DNA from 3 places in the Nocardioides sp. NPDC047086 genome. Region 3 is predicted to be linked to each of the others. Evidence: predicted binding sites of a transcription regulator. Region 3 holds the regulator's gene; each other region holds the start of a gene.
The links. The regulator LexA, encoded in region 3, represses DNA repair genes until DNA is damaged. The targets are predictions, from matches to a motif close to TCGAACANNTGTTCGA.
Positions count from the first base shown of each region.

Region 1 (7,015 bases), on a different contig from region 3:
CGCTGGCGCTCGCGGTGCCGGTCGACCACCACGAGATCGAGGTCGGCGACGTGGTCTCGGTGCCGTACGAGCGCACCCGGGTGACGCACCGGGTCGTCTCGATCGACCACACCGAGTCGAGCTCGCTGCTGCGGCTGCAGGGCGACGCCAACGACACCGCCGACCTGCGTCCCTACCAGGTCACCGCCGCCGACCGGGTCGTCTTCTCCGTGCCCCACCTCGGCGCAGCGATCGCCTGGCTCTCGCACCCGCCGGGGATCTTCGTGCTCGCCGGGTACGCGGCGCTGCTGCTGACGATCCTGATGCGCCGCCGGGCGAACCCGCCCGCCCCGAGCGCCCCCGTGGTCCCCGAGCCGCCGGAACCACCGCACCCCGCACCGGAGCCCGCCGAGGGCCGCCGGCTGCGCCGAGGACGGCTCGTGTTCGCCGTCCTCGTGCTCGCGTTCCTGGTGGGTACGGCGATGCCACCAACCTGGGCGGCCTGGACGGACCCGGTGGTCGTCACCGGCGGCACGCTGGGCACGACCAGCCTGGTCTCGCCGACCGCGGCGCCGTCCTCCGGCGGGGGCACCGGCAGCGCGACCGGCAACTGCCAGGCGCAGAACCAGGCGCTCGGCAGCACGATCACGCTGCGCTGGGAGGGCGTCGCGCCGGCGTCCGCTCCGCCGCTGGCGAGCTACGACTATCAGCTGCAGTTCTTCAACCGCGACACCAACCAGAACCAGGGTGCTGCGGTGACCGTCGCCCATGCCGGGGCCGCCGGCTCGAGGCAGGCGTATCAGCAGAACGCGACGACGCTGGGCAACCTGATCGGCCTCAACCTGCTCTCCAACACCCGGCTGCAGCTGCGGGTGCGCTCCCACCTCACCGGCAGCAGCTGGTACGGCGCGACGACCGTCCAGATCAACTTCTCCAGCAGCGCGGTGCTCGCCTTCGCCTCCTTCGAGTGCAACACCGCCTGAGCCGAGTTCCGTGCGGCCCTCACCCCGAACTACGCTGCCGAGGTGACTGCACCGACCATCGGCGTACTCGCTCTTCAGGGCGATGTCCGCGAACACCTGGCCACGCTGACCCGGCTGGGGGTCAAGACCCTTCCCGTACGCCGCCAGGCCGAGCTCGACACCTGCGACGGGCTCGTGCTGCCCGGTGGCGAGTCGACCACGATGTGGCGTCTGGCCAGGACCTTCGAGCTGCTCGACCCGCTCCGGGCGAGGGTGGCGGACAAGATGCCGGTCTTCGGCACCTGTGCCGGGATGGTGCTGCTCGCCGAGCGCCTGCTCGACGGTGCCGAGGGTCAGGAGACGATCGGCGGCCTGGACATCACGGTGCGTCGCAACGCGTTCGGGCGCCAGACCGAGTCCTTCGAGACCGACCTGAGCGTCGCCGGGGTGGAGGAGCCGGTCCGAGCGGTCTTCATCCGCGCGCCCTGGGTCGAGGCGACCGGCCCCGAGGTGGAGGTGCTGGCGAGCGTGGCGGGCCACCCCGTCGCCGTACGCCGCCGGCATCTGCTGGCGACGTCCTTCCACCCCGAGGTCAACGGGGAGGACCGGCTGCACCGGCTCTTCCTCGACACCTGCTGGTGACGGTGACCGAGGCCACGTAGTTAGAATGGGCACCTGCTGCCCTGTGACGACTCCGGAGGCGGCTCGACAAGCACAGCGACGACGCGGGGCAAAGGACGGTTTTCAGATGAGCGGCCACTCCAAGTGGGCAACGACCAAGCACAAGAAGGCGGCGATCGACGCCAAGCGCGGCAAGCTCTTCGCCAAGCTCATCAAGACGATCGAGATCGCGGCCAAGACCGGCGGTCCCGACCCGGCCGGCAACCCGACCCTCTACGACGCGATCCAGAAGGCCAAGAAGCAGTCGGTCCCCAACGACAACATCGACCGTGCGGTCAAGCGCGGCGGTGGGCTCGACGGCGGCGGGGTCAGCTACGACACGATCATGTACGAGGTCTACGGCCCCCAGGGCGTCGCGCTCCTCATCGAGTGTCTGACCGACAACCGCAACCGGGCGGCCATGGAGGTACGCACCGCGGTCACCCGCAACGGCGGCACCATGGCAGACCCGGGCTCGGTCTCGCGGCTCTTCGACCGCAAGGGCGTCGTCGTCGTGGCGAAGGCGCAGGAGGGCAAGACGGTCACCGAGGACGACCTCCTCGAGGCCACCCTCGACGCAGGTGCCGAGGACGTCAACGACCTCGGTGAGTCCTTCGAGATCGTCTCCGACCCGTCCGATGTCGTCGCGGTCCGCACCGCGCTGCAGGACGCCGGCATCGACTACGACTCCGCCGAGGTCCAGTTCGTCGCGAGCATGGACATCCCCGTCGCCGACGCGCCGTCGGCCGAGAAGGTCTTCAAGCTCATCGACGCCGTCGACGACCTCGACGACGTCCAGAACGTCTACTCCAACGCCGACATCCCCGACGAGGTCATGGAGACCGTCGACGCCTGACCTCCCGCGCGCGCCGAGTCGGTCGAAACGGCGTGCCGAATCGTGCGTTGTGGGCGACGAAACTCTACTTTCGTCGCCCACAACTACATTCTCGGCACGCCCTACCTGATGATTCGGCGCGGGGTCTGTAGTCTGCGAACAGACGTTCGATGGAGGTGTGTGCGTGAGGGTGCTTGGGATCGACCCCGGCCTGACCCGGTGCGGGATGGGCGTGGTCGACGGCTCGCTCGGCCGCCCGCTGTCGATGGTGGACGTCGGTGTGATCCGTACGTCGGCCGACCTTCCGGTCTGGGAGCGGCTGGTGAGCATCGAGAAGGGGATCGACGCCTGGATCGAGGAGCACCGGCCCGACGCGGTCGCGATCGAGCGGATCTTCGCGCGCTCGAACGTCTCCACGATCATGGGTACGGCCCAGGCCAGCGGGCTGGCGATGGTCTGCGCCGCGAGACGCGGTCTCCCGGTCGCCCTGCACACACCCTCGGAGGTCAAGGCAGCCGTCTCCGGCAACGGCCGGGCCGACAAGGCCCAGGTGACCGCGATGGTGACCCGCATCCTGCGGCTCCCGACCCCGCCGAAGCCGGCCGACGCCGCCGACGCGCTCGCGCTGGCCATCACCCACCAGTGGCGCGGAGGCGCCCAGAACCGCATCGAAGCCGCGCTCGCGGCTGCTGGAAGGACAAAGAAGTGATCGCGTCCGTGCGCGGCAAGGTCGCCGCAGTCAGTCTCTCCACCGCCGTCGTCGAGGTCGGCGGGATCGGCATCGAGCTGCTCTGCACGCCCAACACGCTGGCCACGCTCCGCACCGGGGAGGAGGCACACCTGCCGACCAGCCTGGTCGTGCGCGAGGACTCGCTGACCCTGTTCGGTTTCACCGACACCGACGAACGCACCCTCTTCGAGCTGCTCCAGACCGCCTCCGGCGTCGGCCCGAAGCTCGCCCAGGCGATGCTCGCCGTCCTCTCGCCCGACGGCATCCGCCTGGCCATCGCGGGCGAGGACGCCAAGACCCTCACCAAGGTCCCCGGCATAGGCCAGAAGGGCGCCCAGCGGATCATCCTGGAGCTCAAGGACAGGATCGGCGCGCCCACCGGCACCGCCTCCGCACCGGCCGCCGTCCAGCCGGGCGCCGCACCTTGGCGCGACCAGGTGACCGAGGCCCTCATCGGCCTGGGCTACAACGCCAGGGACGCCGACAAGGCGGTCACCGCCATCGAGCCCGAGGCCGGCGACCAGGCCAACATCTCGCTGCTGCTCCGGGCGGCCCTGCGAACCCTCTCGAAGGCATAAGGACCCATGCACGAGGACGACCTGGACCGGGCCGAGGAGGACTACTTCTCCTCGCTCACCATTGCCGAGGCCGACGGCGACGACCGGGCTGTCGAGGCGGCGCTGCGTCCCAAGACCCTCGACGAGCTGATCGGCCAGCAACGCGTCCGCGAGCAGCTCGGCCTCGTCCTGGAGGCGGCCCGGCAGCGCGAGCGGGCCCCCGACCACGTACTCCTGTCCGGGCCGCCGGGACTCGGCAAGACCACGCTCGCGATGATCATCGCCGCGGAGATGTCGGCGCCGCTGCGGATCACGTCCGGCCCCGCGATCACCCACGCCGGCGACCTGGCCGCGATCCTGAGCGGCCTCAACGAGGGCGAGGTGCTCTTCGTCGACGAGATCCACCGGATGAGCCGTCCCGCCGAGGAGATGCTCTACCTCGCCATGGAGGACTTCCGGGTCGACGTGGTCATCGGCAAGGGGCCGGGCGCGACCGCGATCCCGATCGACCTGCCGCCGTTCACGCTGGTCGGCGCGACCACCCGCGCCGGACTCCTCCCCGGCCCGCTCCGGGACCGGTTCGGCTTCACCGGTCATCTGGAGCTCTACGACCCCCAGGACCTCGAGCTGATCGTGCGCCGCTCCGCGGGCCTGCTCGACGTCACCCTCATGGACGACGGCGCCGCCGAGATCGCCGGCCGCTCCCGAGGCACTCCACGGATCGCCAACCGGCTGCTGCGCCGCGTACGCGACTATGCCCAGGTCAAGGCCGACGGCACGGTCACCCAGCAGATCGCCGAGAAGGCGCTCGACCTCTACGAGGTCGACCCGCTCGGCCTGGACCGTCTCGACCTGGCCGTCCTCGACGCCCTGTGCCGCAGGTTCGGCGGCGGCCCCGTGGGCATCTCCACCCTCGCCGTCGCGGTGGGGGAGGAGCGCGAGACGGTCGAGGAGGTTGCCGAGCCCTTCCTGGTGCGCACCGGCTTCCTCGCACGTACGCCGCGCGGCCGGGTCGCGACCCCGGCCGCGTGGGAGCACCTCGGGCTGCCAGTACCGGCCAACGCCGAGGCTGCCGCGTGGTCCAAGGAAACGCTGTGGGATGAGGCCTGATTCACAGTCTTAACCAGGTGCCTGGTTAGACTTGCACGTCGCCGTGCGCCTGCCGGTGACCACTCAGACTGTCGGAGCCGAACCCCCGTGGAATTCCTTCCTTTTATCGTCATCATCGTCCTGTTCTACTTCCTGTTGATCAGGCCGCAGCAGAAGCGTGCGAAGCAGGCTCGTGAGCTCCAGCTCAACCTTCAGCCGGGTGACCGGGTGATGCTGACCGCCGGGCTCTTCGGCACGGTGACGGAGGTCGAGGAGGCCACGACGAACATCAAGGTCGAGATCGCCGACGGCGTCGTCATCCAGGTCGTGCGCCAGGCCGTGGCCCAGAAGGTCACCGAGGCGCCTGCCGAGGAGATCGACGAGGACACCGCGGAGGAGCCCGAGGTCGAGGCCAAGGCCGACGAGACCCCTGAGGGCGCCGAGAACGTCATCGTGGACCTCGACAAGAAGGACTGACCAACACATGGCACGCAAGACAGCGCGCCCCGGCCGGACACTCGCACTGCTCTTCTTGGCCATTGCGATCATGTTCGGCGGCATCGCGTTCGCCGGCACCTGGAAGCCCGAGCTCGGGCTCGACCTGCGCGGCGGCACCGAGATCTCGATGACCGCGAAGAACACCGAGGGCGGATCGGTCCCGAGGGAGAGCCTCGACGAGGCCAAATCGATCATCGACCAGCGCGTCAACGGCTCCGGCATCACCGGCGGTCGGGTCACCACCGAGGGCAACGACGTCATCAAGGTCTCCATCCCCGGCACCGGCAAGGTGCAGCAGGAGACCGCCGAGCGCGTCCGTCAGACCGCGAAGCTCCGCTTCCGCCTGGTCGCCTGTAGCCCGCAAAAGCCCTGCGGCGCCGCCGACTCCGGCGGCGGCTCGATGGTCGAGGACCCCTCGACCGGGACCGTGCCGGGCACCTCGCCGCGCGCGGCGTTCGGTGGCGAGACCGCCAGCGCCTCCGAGACCGCGAGCGCGTCGGAGAAGGCGTCCGAGAGCGCCGACCCGAGCGCCAGCCCCTCGGCCTCGGCGAGCGCCGAGCCCAAGAAGCAGAACGACAACAAGGTCGTCAAGGTCGACGACGCCGTCAAGTTCATGCGCAACGTGCCGCAGGAGTGGGCCACCGCCTACAGCTCCTTCACCTGCCCCGCTCCGGGCGCCGAGCCGGCCGAGGACATCCCCGGCAAGCCGCTATTGACCTGTGACGAGGACGGCGTCCCCTACCTGCTGACGCCGGCCGTGATCGAGGGCACCGAGATCAACGAGGCCTCCTACGGCATCCCGCAGCAGCAGGCCAACTACGTGGTCACGCTGGACTTCAAGTCCGACGGCAACAAGGCCTTCGCCGACACCACCGGCGCCATCGCCGGCACCGGTGAGCAGTTCGCGATCGTCTTGGACGCCAAGGTGATCTCGGCGCCGACCGCCGACTCCCGGATCAGCGGAGGCGCCCAGATCAGCGGTGACTTCACCCAGGAGAGCGCCGCCGCGCTGGCCAACAACCTCAAGTACGGCTCGCTGCCCCTCGACTTCCCCGAGGACGGCATCCAGACCCGCGTCATCGGCCCGACCCTGGCCGGCAACCAGCTCACCGCCGGGCTCTGGGCCGGCCTGATCGGCCTGATCCTCGTGGTGATCTTCTCGGTCCTCTACTACCGCGCCATGAGCATCGTGGTGATCGGCTCGCTGCTCGTGGCGGGTGCTCTGACGTACGGGATGATCCTGCTGCTCAGCGAGACCGCCGGTGTCACCCTCGACCTTCCGGGCGTGGCCGGTCTGATCGTCGGTATCGGCATCACCGCCGACTCCTTCATCATCCTCTACGAGAGGATGCGTGACGACATGCGTGATGGCCGCTCGATGCGGGTGGCCGTCGACACGGCCTGGGTCCGGGCGCGGAACACCTGCCTGGCCTCCGACGGTGTCTCGTTCCTGGCCGCGTTCGTGCTCTACGTCTTCGCGACCAACGAGGTCAAGGGCTTCGCCTTCATGCTCGGCCTGACCACGATCATCGACGTGCTGGTGTTCTTCTGGTTCACCCACCCGATGACCAAGCTGATGGCCGGCTGGGGCTTCTTCAACAAGGGTCACGTGCTCTCCGGCATGGACAAGCGCGCGATCGGCACCGTCGACGCCCCCACGGGCACCACTCTGGTCGGAGGCAAGGCCTGATGAGCAAGTTCTCCT
Region 1 is NZ_JBEYUV010000029.1:16,346-23,360, forward strand. Features, by position in the region: gene ABZ796_RS19720 (signal peptidase I) at 1-962, shown strand, start outside; gene pdxT (pyridoxal 5'-phosphate synthase glutaminase subunit PdxT) at 1,005-1,583, shown strand; gene ABZ796_RS19730 (YebC/PmpR family DNA-binding transcriptional regulator) at 1,690-2,457, shown strand; gene ruvC (crossover junction endodeoxyribonuclease RuvC) at 2,621-3,145, shown strand; gene ruvA (Holliday junction branch migration protein RuvA) at 3,142-3,744, shown strand; gene ruvB (Holliday junction branch migration DNA helicase RuvB) at 3,751-4,833, shown strand; gene yajC (preprotein translocase subunit YajC) at 4,921-5,289, shown strand; gene secD (protein translocase subunit SecD) at 5,297-7,000, shown strand; gene secF (protein translocase subunit SecF) at 7,000-7,015, shown strand, end outside.
Region 1: the regulator LexA is predicted to act here: its motif matches at 2,592-2,607, upstream of ruvC (crossover junction endodeoxyribonuclease RuvC).

Region 2 (7,015 bases), on a different contig from region 3:
CACCGTACCTCCCATGTCCTGTTGGGGCATCTCCAAGTCTAGGCTGGCCACCCTGAAGGCGGTAGTAAGCCCAGAAAATTCTTGCCCCTTGACGTTCTGCCACATGGCACAACCTGGTCCGATTGTGTCAAGCGAACAGGCAGTTGCGTCAACCCCGGCCCTGATCGAGCAGGCTCGCGCGGCGGACGAGGGTGGATCCGAAGCGTTCGGCGACCTGGTCGATGGCCCGGTCGGCCTCGGACCAGCCCCGCTCCCGCTCGCCGAGCAGCAACTGTCGGTCGGTGCCCTCCCGGGCGACCAGGTGCTCGACCCGGACCCCGACCAGGCGCAGTGCCCGGCCCCGGAGATCGAGCTCGTCGTAGAGGCGGACCGCGGCGGCGTGGACCTCCTGGGTGACGTCGGTGGGATCGGGCAGCGTGCGGGAGCGCGAGATGGTCTTGAAGTCGGTGAACCGAACCGTCAGCGCGATCGTGCGGCCGACCGTGCCGGCTCGCCGCATCCGCCGGGTGACGCGGGCCGAGAGGCGCAGCAGCTCACGGACGATGTCCTCGCGGTCGCCGAGGTCGTGGCCGAAGGTCTCCTGGGCGCCCGTGGAGCGGTCGGGCAGGTCGGGACCCAGCCGCCCGGTCAGCTCGCGCCGGTCGGTGCCGGTCGCGAGCCGGTGCAGGTGGCCGCCGAGGCGGTGCCCGAGGATCTGGTGGAGGGTCGGCACCGGGGTGCGGGCGATGTCGCCCACCGTCTCGAAGCCGAGCCGCCGCAGCCGCGTCCGGGTGCTCGGGCCGACTCCGTAGAGCTCACCGACGTCGAGCGGATGCAGGAATTCCGGGATCTCCTCCGGCCGGACGACCACGACGCCGTCGGGCTTCGCCTTGCGGCTGCCGACCTTGGCCACGCTCGGGGTCGCCGCGACACCGACCGAGCAGGTGATGCTCAGCTCCTCGGCGATCTGACCCCGGATCCGGTGGGCGATCTGTTCGGGGCTGCCGAAGAGCCTGGTCGCTCCCTGTACGTCGAGGAACGCCTCGTCGACACTGACCACCTCCACCAGCGGGGTGGCGCGGCGGAAGATCTCGCGAACCTGATGGGAGACCTCGGCGACCTCACCGAAGTCGAGGCGGACCGAGACGAGCTGAGGACACAGCCTCCTCGCCATCGAGCCGGGCATCGCGGCACGGACCCCGTAGGCGCGCGCCGGGTAGTTGGCGCAGGTCACCACGCCACGTGCATGTCCCCCGACCACCACCGGCTGGTCCCAGAGCTCGGGCTGATGTCTGATCGCCACAGACACGAAGAAGGCGTCCATGTCGACATGGAGGATCGGGGTGGCCTCCGGAGCGCTAGCGGAGGAGGTCACCCCGATCCTCCAAGGACGCGGACAAGCGCTGACTCGGCGAAGCGAAGCGAGCTAACCGCGAAGCGAAGCGAGCACGTGCAGCTGGGTCGCGAACGGCAAGTAGTCGGCGCGAGTCGATGCCCGCTGCTCGAGATCGACCAGAGCGGAGGTCGCCGCAGGATCGACATCGAGCAGCGACCCCGGAACGTGATCCACGAAGACGCGTACGCCCCGAACGTCCCCGACCTCGAAGCCGGTCGCCTCGAGCAGCCCGGTGACCTCGTCGAGAGCGAAGCGGCGACCGGAGCGCCCCTGCGGAGCGGTGTCGTCGAGGAGCTCGGCGGCCTGCGCGAAGTGGCCGGCCAGGGCACGGGAGAGGACGGCGGCGGTGCGCTGGGCGACCAGCAAACTGAGCGTGCCGCCGGGACGGAGCACCTCGCGGATCCCCGCCAGTGCCGCCGCAGGGTCGGGAACGACCTCGAGGACACCGTGGCACAGCGCCACGTCGGCGCCGCCGGGATCGGCCACGTCGGAGAGTGCGGCCAGGTCACCCTGGCGTGCGTCGACGGAGACACCGGCCTCGCGGGCGCGACGGTCGAGCGCGGCCAGCGCGTCGGGGCTGGGGTCGACGACGGTGACCCGGTGGCCGAGCCCGGCGACGCGTACGGCAGAGGTGCCGGTGCCGCCGCCGATGTCGAGGACGTCGAGCGGGCCTCCGGCCAGGACCGGGTCGAGCGCGTCCCAGACGGCGACGGTCCGGGCGCCTGCCCGACGACTGGTGGAAGCGGAGCCAGCTGACATGGGGCCAAGCGTAGGCCCTGTGTCCACGGCATCTGAATCAGCCCACGAGGCGGTCGTGACGGAGTGGAGTGGCCGCAGAGGTGTGGGCCATCAGCCCGAGCGACTCCTCGACGACGGCGAGGAACCGGTCGGCGTCACGCACCTGCTCGTCGGCCTCCTCGGCGGTGACCGCCCGGATCGAGCCGGCCTCCGCGGCGGCGCGCTTGGCGGCCCCGGCGGCGAAGTAGTCGGCCCACTCGGAGAGCTCGGGCGCGACCTTCTTGAGGCGGACCCAGGCGTTCCACGGACGACGGCGACCGGCGCTCGCGGCCTCGACGGGATCGGTGCGGGCGGCGATCAGCGCGGCGGCGGCTTGGAGTGCGGCGACGTGAGCGATGGCGTACCTGCTCGGCACGTCGTCGGCCACGATCGCCTCCGCGAGGGTCTCGGTGGCGCGGAAGAGGTAGTTGTGCGTCGTCGCCGGCAACAGATGCATCGGGTCGTCCTAACTCGCTCACGGTCGACCCCGCAGTGGACGGCTCCGGCGGGCGTCGGGGGTCGAGGACGACGCCCGCCAGAGCCTGGGTGTTCGAACATTTGTTCGAACACGAGATCAAACTACACCCCGCCACCGACAGTCACAAGACGTTTCGGTGGCGGGGCGTGTCGATCGGTGCTGCGGTCGCTCAGTCGTCGGCGACGGCGCCGCGGATGCGGTGCGGCGGGTGGATGTAGCGGGTGTTGGCCGGCAGCCACATGACCACCAGCAGCCCCGCGGCGATGACGATCGCGATCGCGGTCAGCACGCTGATGATCACCGGCGGGCCGGTCAGGATGCCACCGACGCTGGCCACCGCGGAGATGAAGACCAGGAAGGTGATCACGATGCGGGCCCACTCGAAGCCGTTGCGAAGGAAGACCGTGAGCACGCCGAGCATGATGGCCATCACGCCGAACAGGGTGATCGCAGGGGCGATGAACGCCGGCGCGCTGACCCGGTTGTCGTTGGGCGGGTTGATGAGGGCCTCGAGCCCCTCGGTCTCCAAGATGCGCTTGGCCGAGGCGTTGCCCTCCGCCCACGCGCGCACCAGGTCGTCGGAACGCAGCACCATCACCACGACCACGACGGCGCTGAACGCGATCAGACCGACGATCAGCCGAACCGCCCACGTCATCTCCCGCGGCACGGGCTCAGCAGCGAGGGCTGCCACCTCGACGGTGGCTTCCGGGTCCTCGCTCACGACCACACCTTCGTTCTCGTCGGGTGTCGTCATGGTCATCCGGTCTCCTTGCGACGTGGGGGGAACTCTGCGTTGATCAGCCCATTCTGCCGTACGGGGCACAACGGAGGTAAATACGGGATCGCGTGCGCTCGGTCTCGGGCCGGGTCCTGGCCGTCGGTGCCGTACGCCAAGATGTCTCCATGGAATCTCTAGCGCTGACCTTCTCCAGCGGGTGGGCCAGTGGCATCAACGCCTACCTGGTCGTGCTGGTGCTCGGCGTCGTGCAGCGTACGACAGGGGCCGAGGAGATCCCTGACGTGCTCGGCACCTGGCCGGTGCTGGCGGCCGCGGGGTTGATGTTCGCGATCGAGTTCGTCGCCGACAAGGTGCCCTACATCGACTCGACGTGGGACTCGATCTCCACGGTGATCCGGCCCACGATCGGCGCCATCATCGGTGTCCTGATCGCCGGTGAGGCCGACTCGCTCAACGCTGCCGTCGCCGGCGTCGTGGGCGGCACCTCCGCGCTGATGTCCCACCTGGTCAAGGCCAGCGAGCGGCTGGCGGTCAACTCCTCCCCCGAGCCGGTCTCCAACTCGGTGGTCAGCCTGGCCGAGGACGGGCTCGTCCTCGGCGTGGTCTGGTTCGCGACCGAGCACCCGCTGGCCGCCGCCGGTGTCGCCGCGGTCCTGCTCGTCGCCGGCCTGGTGCTGGTGTATCTCATCGTCCGCACCGTTCGCGGAGGCTGGCGCAGGCTGACCCGGCGAGGGAGACGAGGCGCCCCACCGCCGGAAGGACCGTCCGACGGCACCACCAAGCCCTACCCCGTCTCGTGACGAACGTTGTCGTCCTCGGGGGCGGGTACGCCGGGATGGCCAGCGCCGCCCGGCTGGCCAAGCTCGGTCACTCGGTGACCCTTCTCGAGGCCTCCGGTCAGCTCGGCGGCGCGCTGGTGCCGGTGCGCGAGGAGGGGTTCACCTGGGACGCGTCGGCGACCTCGACCCTGCTGCCTGCGGTGATGCGTGACCTGTTCCGCAAGTCCGGTCGGCCCGCGGAGCGTGAGCTCGAGCTGGTGCCGATGGACGTCCTCCGCGAGCACCGGTTCTCCGACAAGACCTCGGTCTCGGTGCCCGGCAGCACCCGTGGCGCCCAGCTGGCCGCCTTCGACGCGCTCGGCCCGGGCTTGGGCCGGCAGTGGACCGACTACGTCGCCCGGTTCAGCGAGGACTGGGAGGTGCTGCGCCAGCACTACTTCGAGGTCCCGTGGGAGCCCTCGGCGCTCCCCTCGGCGGTGGCGGAGCGGTTCCGGTCGCGCGAGACCCTCCACAAGCGGCTGCGCAAGACGTTCAAGGACGAGCGGCTCCGGCTGGTCGCGGCGCACCCGTTCGTCGCGGCGGGGCAGGAGCTGCGTGACGTACCTGCCTGGGCGGGGCTGACCGCCTATCTCGAGCAGCGGTTCGGCGCCTGGCGGGTCGAGGGCGGGATGGGAGTGGTGGCCGAGGTGCTCGCCGCCCGGATGGCCACGCGCCGGGTCTCGGTGGAGACCGCGACCCACGTGGAGGACATCGTCGTGCGCGACGGGAGGGCGGTCGCGGTCAGCACCACGTCCGGGGAGATCGACCTCGGCGCCGACGGAGCGGTCGTGGTCGCCTTCGACCCGCGCTCGCTGCCGGCCCTGCGGCCGCTGGTGGACCGCACGTTGCCGGCGATCCCGCCGATGACGTTCCACCTCGGGCTCTCCGCGCTGCCCGAGCATCTCCTCGGCCTCCCCGACGAGCTGGTGCTCCACGGCGACCCCACCCTGGTCGTCCGCACCCGCGGGCTCGCCCCCGAGGGGCAGCACGCGTGGACGATCCACTCCTACGGCAAGCTGATGGAGGATGTCCTGCTGGCACTGGCACGCCACAAGATCGACCTGCGCGAGCACGTCGTGCACCGTGTCGACCTGGGCGCCGCCGAGCTCGTACGCCGCTGGCGCGGGTCGCCGCTGGGCGTGAAGTGGGCCGGGCGCGGCACAGTGTTCCAGCGCCTCGGGCCGCGCACCCCGCTCCCGAACGTCTACGCCGCCGGCGCCCACGCCACACCGGGATCGGGGCTGCCGTTCGCCGGGCTGTCCTCCGCGCTGGTCGCGCAGTCGATCGGACCTGCGGAGAAGTGAGCGCGACCTAGACGGTGACGTTGAGCTCGGCGAAGATCTCCAGCGTCGCCCTGGAGCGGTTCAGCGTGTAGAAGTGCAGCCCGGGGGCGCCGCCGTCGAGGAGCTCCTGGCACAGCTCGGCGGCCACCGCGATGCCCTCGGCTCGGATGTCGGCGGGCTCGGGGCCGGCAGCGCTGAGCCGCTCCACGATCTCCTCGGGGACCTCGGCGCCGATCAGCTCGCTCTGCCGGCGGATGGCGGCGAGGTTCAGGATCGGCATGATCCCGGGCAGGATCGGGATGTCGACGCCGCGGGCGCGGACCCGGTCGACGAGACCGAAGTAGTCGGCCGCACGGAAGAACATCTGGGTGACCGCGAACTCCGCACCGGCCCGTGCCTTGGCGGCCAGCACGTCGGCGTCGGCCTCGAGCGACTCCGCACTCGGGTGGCCCTCCGGGAAGGCAGCGACGCCGATGCGGAAGTCGCCGCGCTCACGGGCCAGCTGCACCACGTCGATGGCGTAGTCGAGACCGCCCGGGGTCGGGGTCCACTCGGCGCGCGGGCCCTCGGCGGGGTCGCCACGCAGCGCCATCACGTGGGCGACTCCCTTCGCGGCGTAGGCGTCCAGGATCGCGGCGACCTCGTCGCGGGTGTGGCCGACGCAGGTCAGGTGAGCGACCGGCAGCAGCTCGGTCTCCGCGGCGATCCGGCCGGTGATGGCGACGGTCTTGTCACGGGTGGAGCCGCCGGCACCGTAGGTGACGCTCACGAAGGTCGGACGGTAGGGCTCGAGCGCGCGCACGGCGTTCCACAGCTGCTCCTCACCGGCCTCGTCCTTCGGCGGGAAGAACTCGAAGGAGAACGAGCGTTCGCCTTGGTTGATCAGCTCCGCGAGAGAGCGTCCACGTCCAGTCACCATCGGGCCATGGTAGTGAGTGCCCTAGGCTCGGAGAGTGAATGAAACGTGGGGCGCCGATGAATTCCGCAGTCGGGTCCAGGGAGCGCTGGACACCTTTCTCGAGACGCAGTCCCAGCGGCTGGCTCCGCTCGGTGACGAGGTCGAACCGCTGCTGCGCCGGGCCCGCGAGTCGATGTCCGGAGGCAAGCGGCTGCGAGCCGCGTTCTGCTTCTGGGGCTTCCACGCGGTCCGCCCCTCCCCCTCGCCGGCCGAGGAGGAGTCACTCGTACGGGCAGCTGCGGCGCTCGAGCTGCTCCAGGCCTCGGCGCTCGTCCACGACGACGTCATCGACGACTCCGACACCCGGCGCGGTGCGCCGGCCGCGCACCGTGCGTTCGAGGCCGACCACGCCGCCGCCGGCTGGCCGGGCCGGTCCCGTGCCTATGGCGATGCCGCGGCGGTGCTCCTCGGAGACCTGCTGCTGACCTGGTCGGACGAGCTGCTGCGTACCTCTGGGTTCGGGGGTGCCGAGACCGCCGCCGCCCTGTCGGTGTTCGACCACACCCGCAGCGAGGTGATCGCCGGGCAGTTCCTCGACATCACCGTCCAAGCGCGCGGCGCGGCGGACGTCGAGGCGGCGATGA
Region 2 is NZ_JBEYUV010000014.1:98,980-105,994, forward strand. Features, by position in the region: gene ABZ796_RS12715 (DUF3040 domain-containing protein) at 1-3, opposite strand, end outside; gene dinB (DNA polymerase IV) at 149-1,354, opposite strand; gene ABZ796_RS12725 (methyltransferase domain-containing protein) at 1,406-2,134, opposite strand; gene ABZ796_RS12730 (SAV_6107 family HEPN domain-containing protein) at 2,172-2,609, opposite strand; gene ABZ796_RS12735 (hypothetical protein) at 2,800-3,393, opposite strand; gene ABZ796_RS12740 (DUF4126 domain-containing protein) at 3,537-4,172, shown strand; gene ABZ796_RS12745 (NAD(P)/FAD-dependent oxidoreductase) at 4,169-5,494, shown strand; gene metF (methylenetetrahydrofolate reductase [NAD(P)H]) at 5,502-6,392, opposite strand; gene ABZ796_RS12755 (polyprenyl synthetase family protein) at 6,427-7,015, shown strand, end outside.
Region 2: the regulator LexA is predicted to act here: its motif matches at 2,703-2,718, upstream of ABZ796_RS12730 (SAV_6107 family HEPN domain-containing protein).

Region 3 (7,015 bases):
ACGTCGAGCACGACCATCTTCGCCGCGCGGCGGGTGGCGCCACCGGACTTGATGGTGCCCGCGGACGCGTCGGCACCGCGCATGAAGGAGACCGGGCCGGAGGCGGTGCCGCCGGAGGACTTCAGCAGCTCCTTGGAGGAACGGATGCGGGAGAGGTTGAGACCGGCACCGGAGCCGCCCTTGAAGATCAGGCCCTCCTCCTTGTACCAGTTCAGGATCGAGTCCATGGAGTCGTCGACCGAGAGGATGAAGCAGGCCGAGACCTGCTGGGGGGACTCGGTGCCGACGTTGAACCAGACCGGCGAGTTGAAGGCGAAGTGCTGGTTGACCAGCAGCCAGGTGAGCTCGCGACCGAAGAGGTCGGCGTCGGCCTCGGAGGCGAAGTAGTCGTTCTCCTTGCCGGAGGCGACGTAGGTGTTCACGACCCGGTCGATCAGCTGCTTCAGGCTCTGCTCACGCTTCTCGGTGCCGAGCGCGCCGCGGAAGTACTTGGTCGTCACGATCGTCGAGGCGTTGATCGACCAGAAGTCGGGGAACTCGACTCCGGTCTGCTCGAAGACGGTCTCGCCGGTCTTCCAGTTCTTCTGGACGACGTCGCGCCGCTCCCAGGTGATCTCGTCGTAAGGGTGAACGCCCTCGGTGCTGAAGATCCGCTCGATCTTCAGCCCGGCGCCTGCCTTCGTCGATGCCTGTGCCTCTGCTGCCGTGTCTGTCATTTCGTTCCCCCTGTTGTCATCGATCGCTGTGCCGTACTGCTGGTCGGTGCTGATGGTGGAGTCCTTGATCTGTTCTATCTGTTGTGCTGGATGGCCCGGGCAGGTCGCTTCCCCACGGCCTGCCCGGGCCCGTCTATGCCATCCCTATTTCATGGCCGTGGGACCTAGTCGGTGCCCACCGGGGCCTCGACCGGATGTTCTGCCTCGAAGTCCTGGACTTCCCGTTCCGTACGCAGCATCTGGATCTCACGCTCGAAGTCGTCCGCCGAGCCGAAGGCCCGGTAGACGCTCGCGAAGCGCAGGTAGGCCACCTCGTCGAGCTCGCGCAGCGGCGCGAGGATCGCCAGCCCCACCTCGTTGCTGGGAACCTCCGCCAGCCCCTGGCTGCGCAGCGCCTGCTCGACCTCCTGGCCGAGGCAGGCGAGCTGGTCCTCGGTGACCGGGCGGCCCTTGCACGCCTTGCGTACGCCGTGCACCGCCTTGTCGCGGCTGAACGGCTCGGCGGCGCCGGAGCGCTTGGCCACCATCAGCTGCATCTGCTCGACGGTCGTGAACCGCTTCCCACACTCCTGGCAGACCCGGCGGCGCCGGATCTGGCCACCGTCCTCGGCCACGCGGGAGTCGAGCACCTTGGTGTCGCTGTGTCGGCAGAACGGACAGTGCACGGTCGAGCCCCTCTCGTGAGACCTGTGGATCCAGGCCGTCTCAACGGCGGCCCGAGCCTGTGGAACCTGTGGATATGAGCGTGAGTCCCTGTGGAACAACACCCCTGTCGCTGTGAACCATCCACCCGTTCATGTGAACTAGATGTGGATAACTACAGCGGTGTAACTACTAGATGTAGTGGTAACCGTACGCCCGCCCCCACGACGATGCAAGCGAGGGTCGGGTTTACCCGCGTGTCCGGCGTGTCGCCGGTCAAACACCGAAAGATTCCGGTTCAGCGGCGCCGGACTGGCCCGGATGAGTAAGAATGGCCCCCGTGACAAACATCTCCGGAGGAAATCGCGTCGGGTCGCGGAGAGGCACGCGCCCCAGAAGCGGTCCCCGGCCACCGTTCATCTTGCCTGCGATCGCGACACTTGCCTTCCTCATCATCTGGGGAGTGCTCGTGTGGGTCGCCGTCGGTTTCGGGGCCGACGCACGAGGAGGCGATTCCGGCGCCTGGGCGAAGCTCGCCATCGCGGCGGTCGTTGCAGTCGCCTGTCTCTTCCTGACGTTCACCTTCGCCGGGAAGGCCTGGCGGGCCCTCACCGGCACCCCGACGACGCCACCCGCCGACGACTACACCGGTAGCCACTCCAACGCCTACGTCGAGGAGCAGGACTACTCGGACCCGGCCTACCCCGACCAGACCTACGCCGATCAGACCTATTCCGATCAGGCGTACCCGGAGCAGGACTACTACGGCACCGGCCCCTACGGCTACGACGACACCGGCTCCTACGGCCGGCACAGCTCCGACACCGGGAGCCAGCCGCCCTACGGTGACACCACGAACCGCTCGGCCTACACCGACACCGGCTCCCAGTCGCCCTACGGCTACCCCAACAGCGATCAGGGCTACGGCACCACCGGCAGTCGAGCCGCCTACGGCGCCTCGTCCTACCAACCGCCGACCAGCCCGCCGCCCGCCCAGCCGTCCTACTACTCCAGCCCGCCGACGCCGACCTCGACGCCGCAGAGCACCCCGAGGTACGCCCCGCAGGGATACAGCTCGGACAGCTACCCGGCCCAGCAGGCCGGCTCGGCGCAATATCAGTCCGGTGCCTATCCGGCCCCGGCCGGCTACGGCCAGACCGGCTCGCGGGCTCGACCGACCGAGGATCCCGCCGCGACCCAGGCGATGCCCACCCAGCGCCAGCCCCAGGACCCGCCGGTCCAGCCGGACGACGAGTGGCCGCCGCGGCACGGCACTCGCAACAAGCAGTGGCCGCCGGCCGAGCCGGACAGCCCCTACCGCGGGCGCCACTGACCCGGATACGCGAGAGTGCTGCAGACGCTTCCCATCCTCTGCAGCACTCTCACTCTTTCCCCGGTAGCCGGCTGCCAGGGGTCGAAGGAGCAGCCGGACATCTGTGGCGACGCCCTACGGCGCGGTCGGAATGATCAGGGTCTGGCCGGACACGAGCATCGAGGACTCGAGAGAGTTGAGTTCCTTGATCGTCTGCTCCATCTCCCGAATCGAAGCGTCGGTCCCGGCGACGGCCTTCGAGGAGACATCCCAGAGCGTGTCGCCATCGCCGACGACCATCGTGTGGGCGGCGGGGGCGGGGCCACGAAATCCGGCATCGGTGTCGCCACTGTTCTCCACCGCGAACGCCACCCGCGCGCCGATCAGCGCGATCCCGAAGAGCACGACGAGCGCGAATGCGAACACGACGACTCGTCCGCGACGGGTGAGCCGCACGGTCGAGCGGCGCACCTCCGGCACCGGACGCGGCGGCTCGGCTACGGGCAGCACATAGACGGTTGCACTCATCTCACGGCCTCCTGATCACAAGTCTCTCGATCACGTGTTCGATCGAGCACATGTTCGAAGGTAGATCACGTGTTCGAACAACGCAAGTAGCGACCCCAGGAATTTTCGAACGCCGACACGCGCTGCCTGCGACGTCGAACAAATGTTTGATGTCGTGGTGCCAGAGGGACTAATGTGATGACATGACCACGCAGAAGACAGGCACCGGATCAGGCGGTTCGAAGAAGAGCCGCGTCCGCGAGCTGCCCGACGGGCCGCCGGACGCGACCGGGCTCACGCCGCGTCAACAGCGCATCCTCGCTCACCTGCGCGACAGCATCGAGCAGCGCGGCTACCCGCCCAGCATGCGCGAGATCGGCGCCGCGGTCGGGCTGACCAGCACCAGCAGCGTCGCCCACCAGCTCCGTGCCCTGGAGCAGCGTGGTCTGATCCGCAAGGACCCGAAGCGACCGCGCGCTCTCGAGGTCTTCCTTCCGGAGGTGATGGCCCACCGCAAGGCCATGTCCGGCGAGCCCGAGGAGACCAGCACAGCCGAGGCGACGATCACCGCCGAGGCCGACATCAACCCCAACCCCGCCGCCGCCATGGTCCCCCTGGTCGGGCGGATCGCGGCCGGTGGTCCGATCCTGGCCGAGGAGACCTCGAGCCAGCAGAGCGTCGAGGACGTCTTCCCGCTGCCCAAGCAGCTGGTCGGCAACGGCGACCTCTTCCTGCTCTCGGTCACCGGTGACTCGATGGTCGACGCGGCCATCTGCGACGGTGACTTCGTGGTCGTGCGCCAGCAGCCGACCGCTGAGAACGGCGAGATCGTGGCCGCGCTGATCGACGGCGAGGCGACGGTCAAGACGCTCTCCCGCAAGGACGGCAAGGTCTGGCTGCTGCCGCACAACGCTGCGTACGAGCCGATCGACGGGACGCACGCGAGGATCCTCGGCAAGGTGACGGCGGTCCTGCGCAGCCTCTGAGCCCCGTGCCATACCTCCCGGAACCACTCCGGGAACTCTGCGTGAACTGCAGCCGCCGACCCATGACAGGGCCGGCGGCTGCGTCGTTCCCTACTGCGTGACCCAGACGCAGATCGACCGCCGCACCCTCATCGCCGCCGGGCTGGCGACCGCCGCCGGAGCCGTCGCGCTTCCCGATCCCGCCGAGGCCGCCAGCGGCTCGCTCAACCACTTCCAGCACGGCGTCGCCTCCGGCGACCCGCTCCCGGACCGCGTCGTCATCTGGACCCGGGTCACGCCGACGGCGGATGCGACTCCGGGGTCCGGGCAGGGCGAGGAGGTCCTGGTCCGCTGGGAGGTCTCCCCCACCGCGGACTTCGGCCGCGTCACCGCGAAGGGATCCCAGCAGACGGGTCCCGACCGCGACCACACCGTGAAGCTCGATGTCACCGGCCTGGCCCCGGAGAGCTGGTACTTCTACCGCTTCACCTACAACGGCCAGGCCAGCCGCGTCGGTCGCACCCGCACCGCTCCGGCCGCCGACGCGGCCCCCGAGAACGTACGTTTCGGGGTGGTCTCCTGCTCCAACCTGCAGGCCGGCTGGTTCGCCTCCTACCGCCACCTGGCCGCCCGTGACGACCTGCACGCGATCATCCACCTGGGCGACTACATCTACGAGTACGCGCCCGGCGAGTACGGCTACGGCATGGCGAACGAGGACGTCCGGCCGCACGAGCCCGCCAACGAGCTGCACACGCTGGCCGACTACCGGATCCGGCACGCGCAGTACAAGCGCGACGTCGACCTCTCCGCCGCCCACGCCCGGCTGCCCTGGATCGTCACCTGGGACGACCACGAGTCGGCCAACGACGCCTGGCTGCTGGGTGCCGAGAACAACGAGCCCGGCGAGTACGACTGGATCGACCGCAAGACCAACGCCAACCAGGCCTACGACGAGTGGATGCCGCTGCGCGTGAGCGGAACCGCCACGGTGGAGACCCGCGATCATCTCCACGACCGCATCTACCGGCGGCTGCGGTTCGGCACCCTGCTCGAGCTGAGCATGCTCGACCTGCGCTCCTACCGCTCCGAGCAGGTCGCCCGCACCGAGCTCGCCGAGGTCGACGACCCCGACCGCACCATCACCGGCGACGAGCAGCTGGCCTGGCTCAAGGACGGCCTGCTCACCGACGCCCGGTGGAAGATCGTCGGCAACCCGGTGATGATCGCGCCGGTCACCTTCGGCGCGCTCCCGAAGAGCCTGATCGCCCCGGTCAACGACGTCACCGGCCTGCTACCCGACAACGGCGTCGCCTACAACGTCGACCAGTGGGACGGCTACACCGCCGACCGCACCGAGCTGTTCGAGCACATCCGCGACAACGCGATCACCGACACCGTCTTCGTCACCGGCGACATCCACTCCGCGTGGGCCTGCGACCTGCCGTACGACTCCGCCGTCTACCCGCTCGGCAAGACCGCCGGCGTCGAGCTCGTGGCCACCTCGGTGACCTCGAACAACCTCAAGGACATCCTCGGCGCGCCGCGCCGCACGGTCAGCGTCACGGTCGAGAACATCATCAGGACCGCCAACCGCCACGTCCGCTACCTCAACTTCGACGACCACGGCTACTCCGTCCTCGACGTGACCCGCAACCGCGCCCAGATGGACTGGTACGTCATCGGCGAGCGCAAGGACGCCGACACCACGGCCACCTGGACCAGGTCGTACGCCACGGCAACCGGAAGCAACCGGCTCCATCACGTAACGCAGCCCGTCTAGGCCGTGTCCCCCGGACACAGCGGCGCTCTGCGCTTAGACTGCCCAGGTCTGCCTTCCCGAACGTCTGGTACCTCATGCGAAACATTGCCCGCCGGATCAACCGCAAACAGCGCTCCCTCGTCTTGATCGCAGGCATGGTCGCGGCGACGTTCTTCGCCACCATGCCCGCAACCGGGTCGACGCCGGCGTCCTCGGTGAGGACCGGCGGTGACACCAGCGCCGAGCAGCCGGTGACCGAGAAGGCGGCCCGGGAGGCGCTCGCCGCGGCCAAGAAGATCAAGCGCAACCAGTCGGTGCGCGGCGCCCGCCAGGTCGTGCCCGGGCGGCACGTCGCCGGCCGGCCCGACGCGACCATCGCGCTGGCCGACCTGTGGAAGGCCAAGGACGCCCTGGACGGCTCCAACAAGGCCGCAGCGCGTGAGCTGCTCGCCCGCCCGCGCACCGCGACCCAGACCTGCAGCGACGTGGTCTGCGTCCACTACTCGCCGGGCAAGGGCGGCGACCGCGCCTCGGCGGCGTACGCGACCCAGGTCCGTGACGTGGTCACCAAGGTCCACAACCTCTACGTGCAGGCCGGCTACCGCAAGCCCGCGCCCGACAAGGCGGTCACCCCCGGCAAGGTCGACATCTACCTGGAGAACCTCTACGACGAGGGCTACTACGGCTACTGCGCGCCCGAGACGAAGGTCTCCAAGACCGCCGCCACCGCCTACTGCGTCCTCGACAACGACTACGCCACCAGCGAGTACGGCTCGTACAACACGCCCACCGAGAACCTCCGGGTGACCGCGGCCCACGAGTACTTCCACGCCGTCCAGTTCGCCTACGACGCCGGCGAGGACCGCTGGATGATGGAGTCGACAGCGACCTGGGTCGAGGACGAGGTCTACGACAGCATCAACGACAACCGGCAGTACCTCGGCTACGGCCAGCTCGAGGACCAGCGCAAGCCGCTGGACAACTCCAGCGCCTCCAACCTCGGCATCTACGGCAACTGGATCTTCTTCCGCTACCTGTCCGAGCGCTTCGCGAAGGAGCGGGGGACCCTGCCGGAGGTGGTCCTCTCGATCTGGAACCGGGCGCCGTCGAC
Region 3 is NZ_JBEYUV010000017.1:32,390-39,404, reverse strand. Features, by position in the region: gene ABZ796_RS14135 (vitamin B12-dependent ribonucleotide reductase) at 1-716, opposite strand, end outside; gene nrdR (transcriptional regulator NrdR) at 881-1,381, opposite strand; gene ABZ796_RS14125 (hypothetical protein) at 1,822-2,691, shown strand; gene ABZ796_RS14120 (LysM peptidoglycan-binding domain-containing protein) at 2,806-3,198, opposite strand; gene lexA (transcriptional repressor LexA) at 3,381-4,163, shown strand; gene ABZ796_RS14110 (alkaline phosphatase D family protein) at 4,261-5,925, shown strand; gene ABZ796_RS14105 (MXAN_6640 family putative metalloprotease) at 6,000-7,015, shown strand, end outside.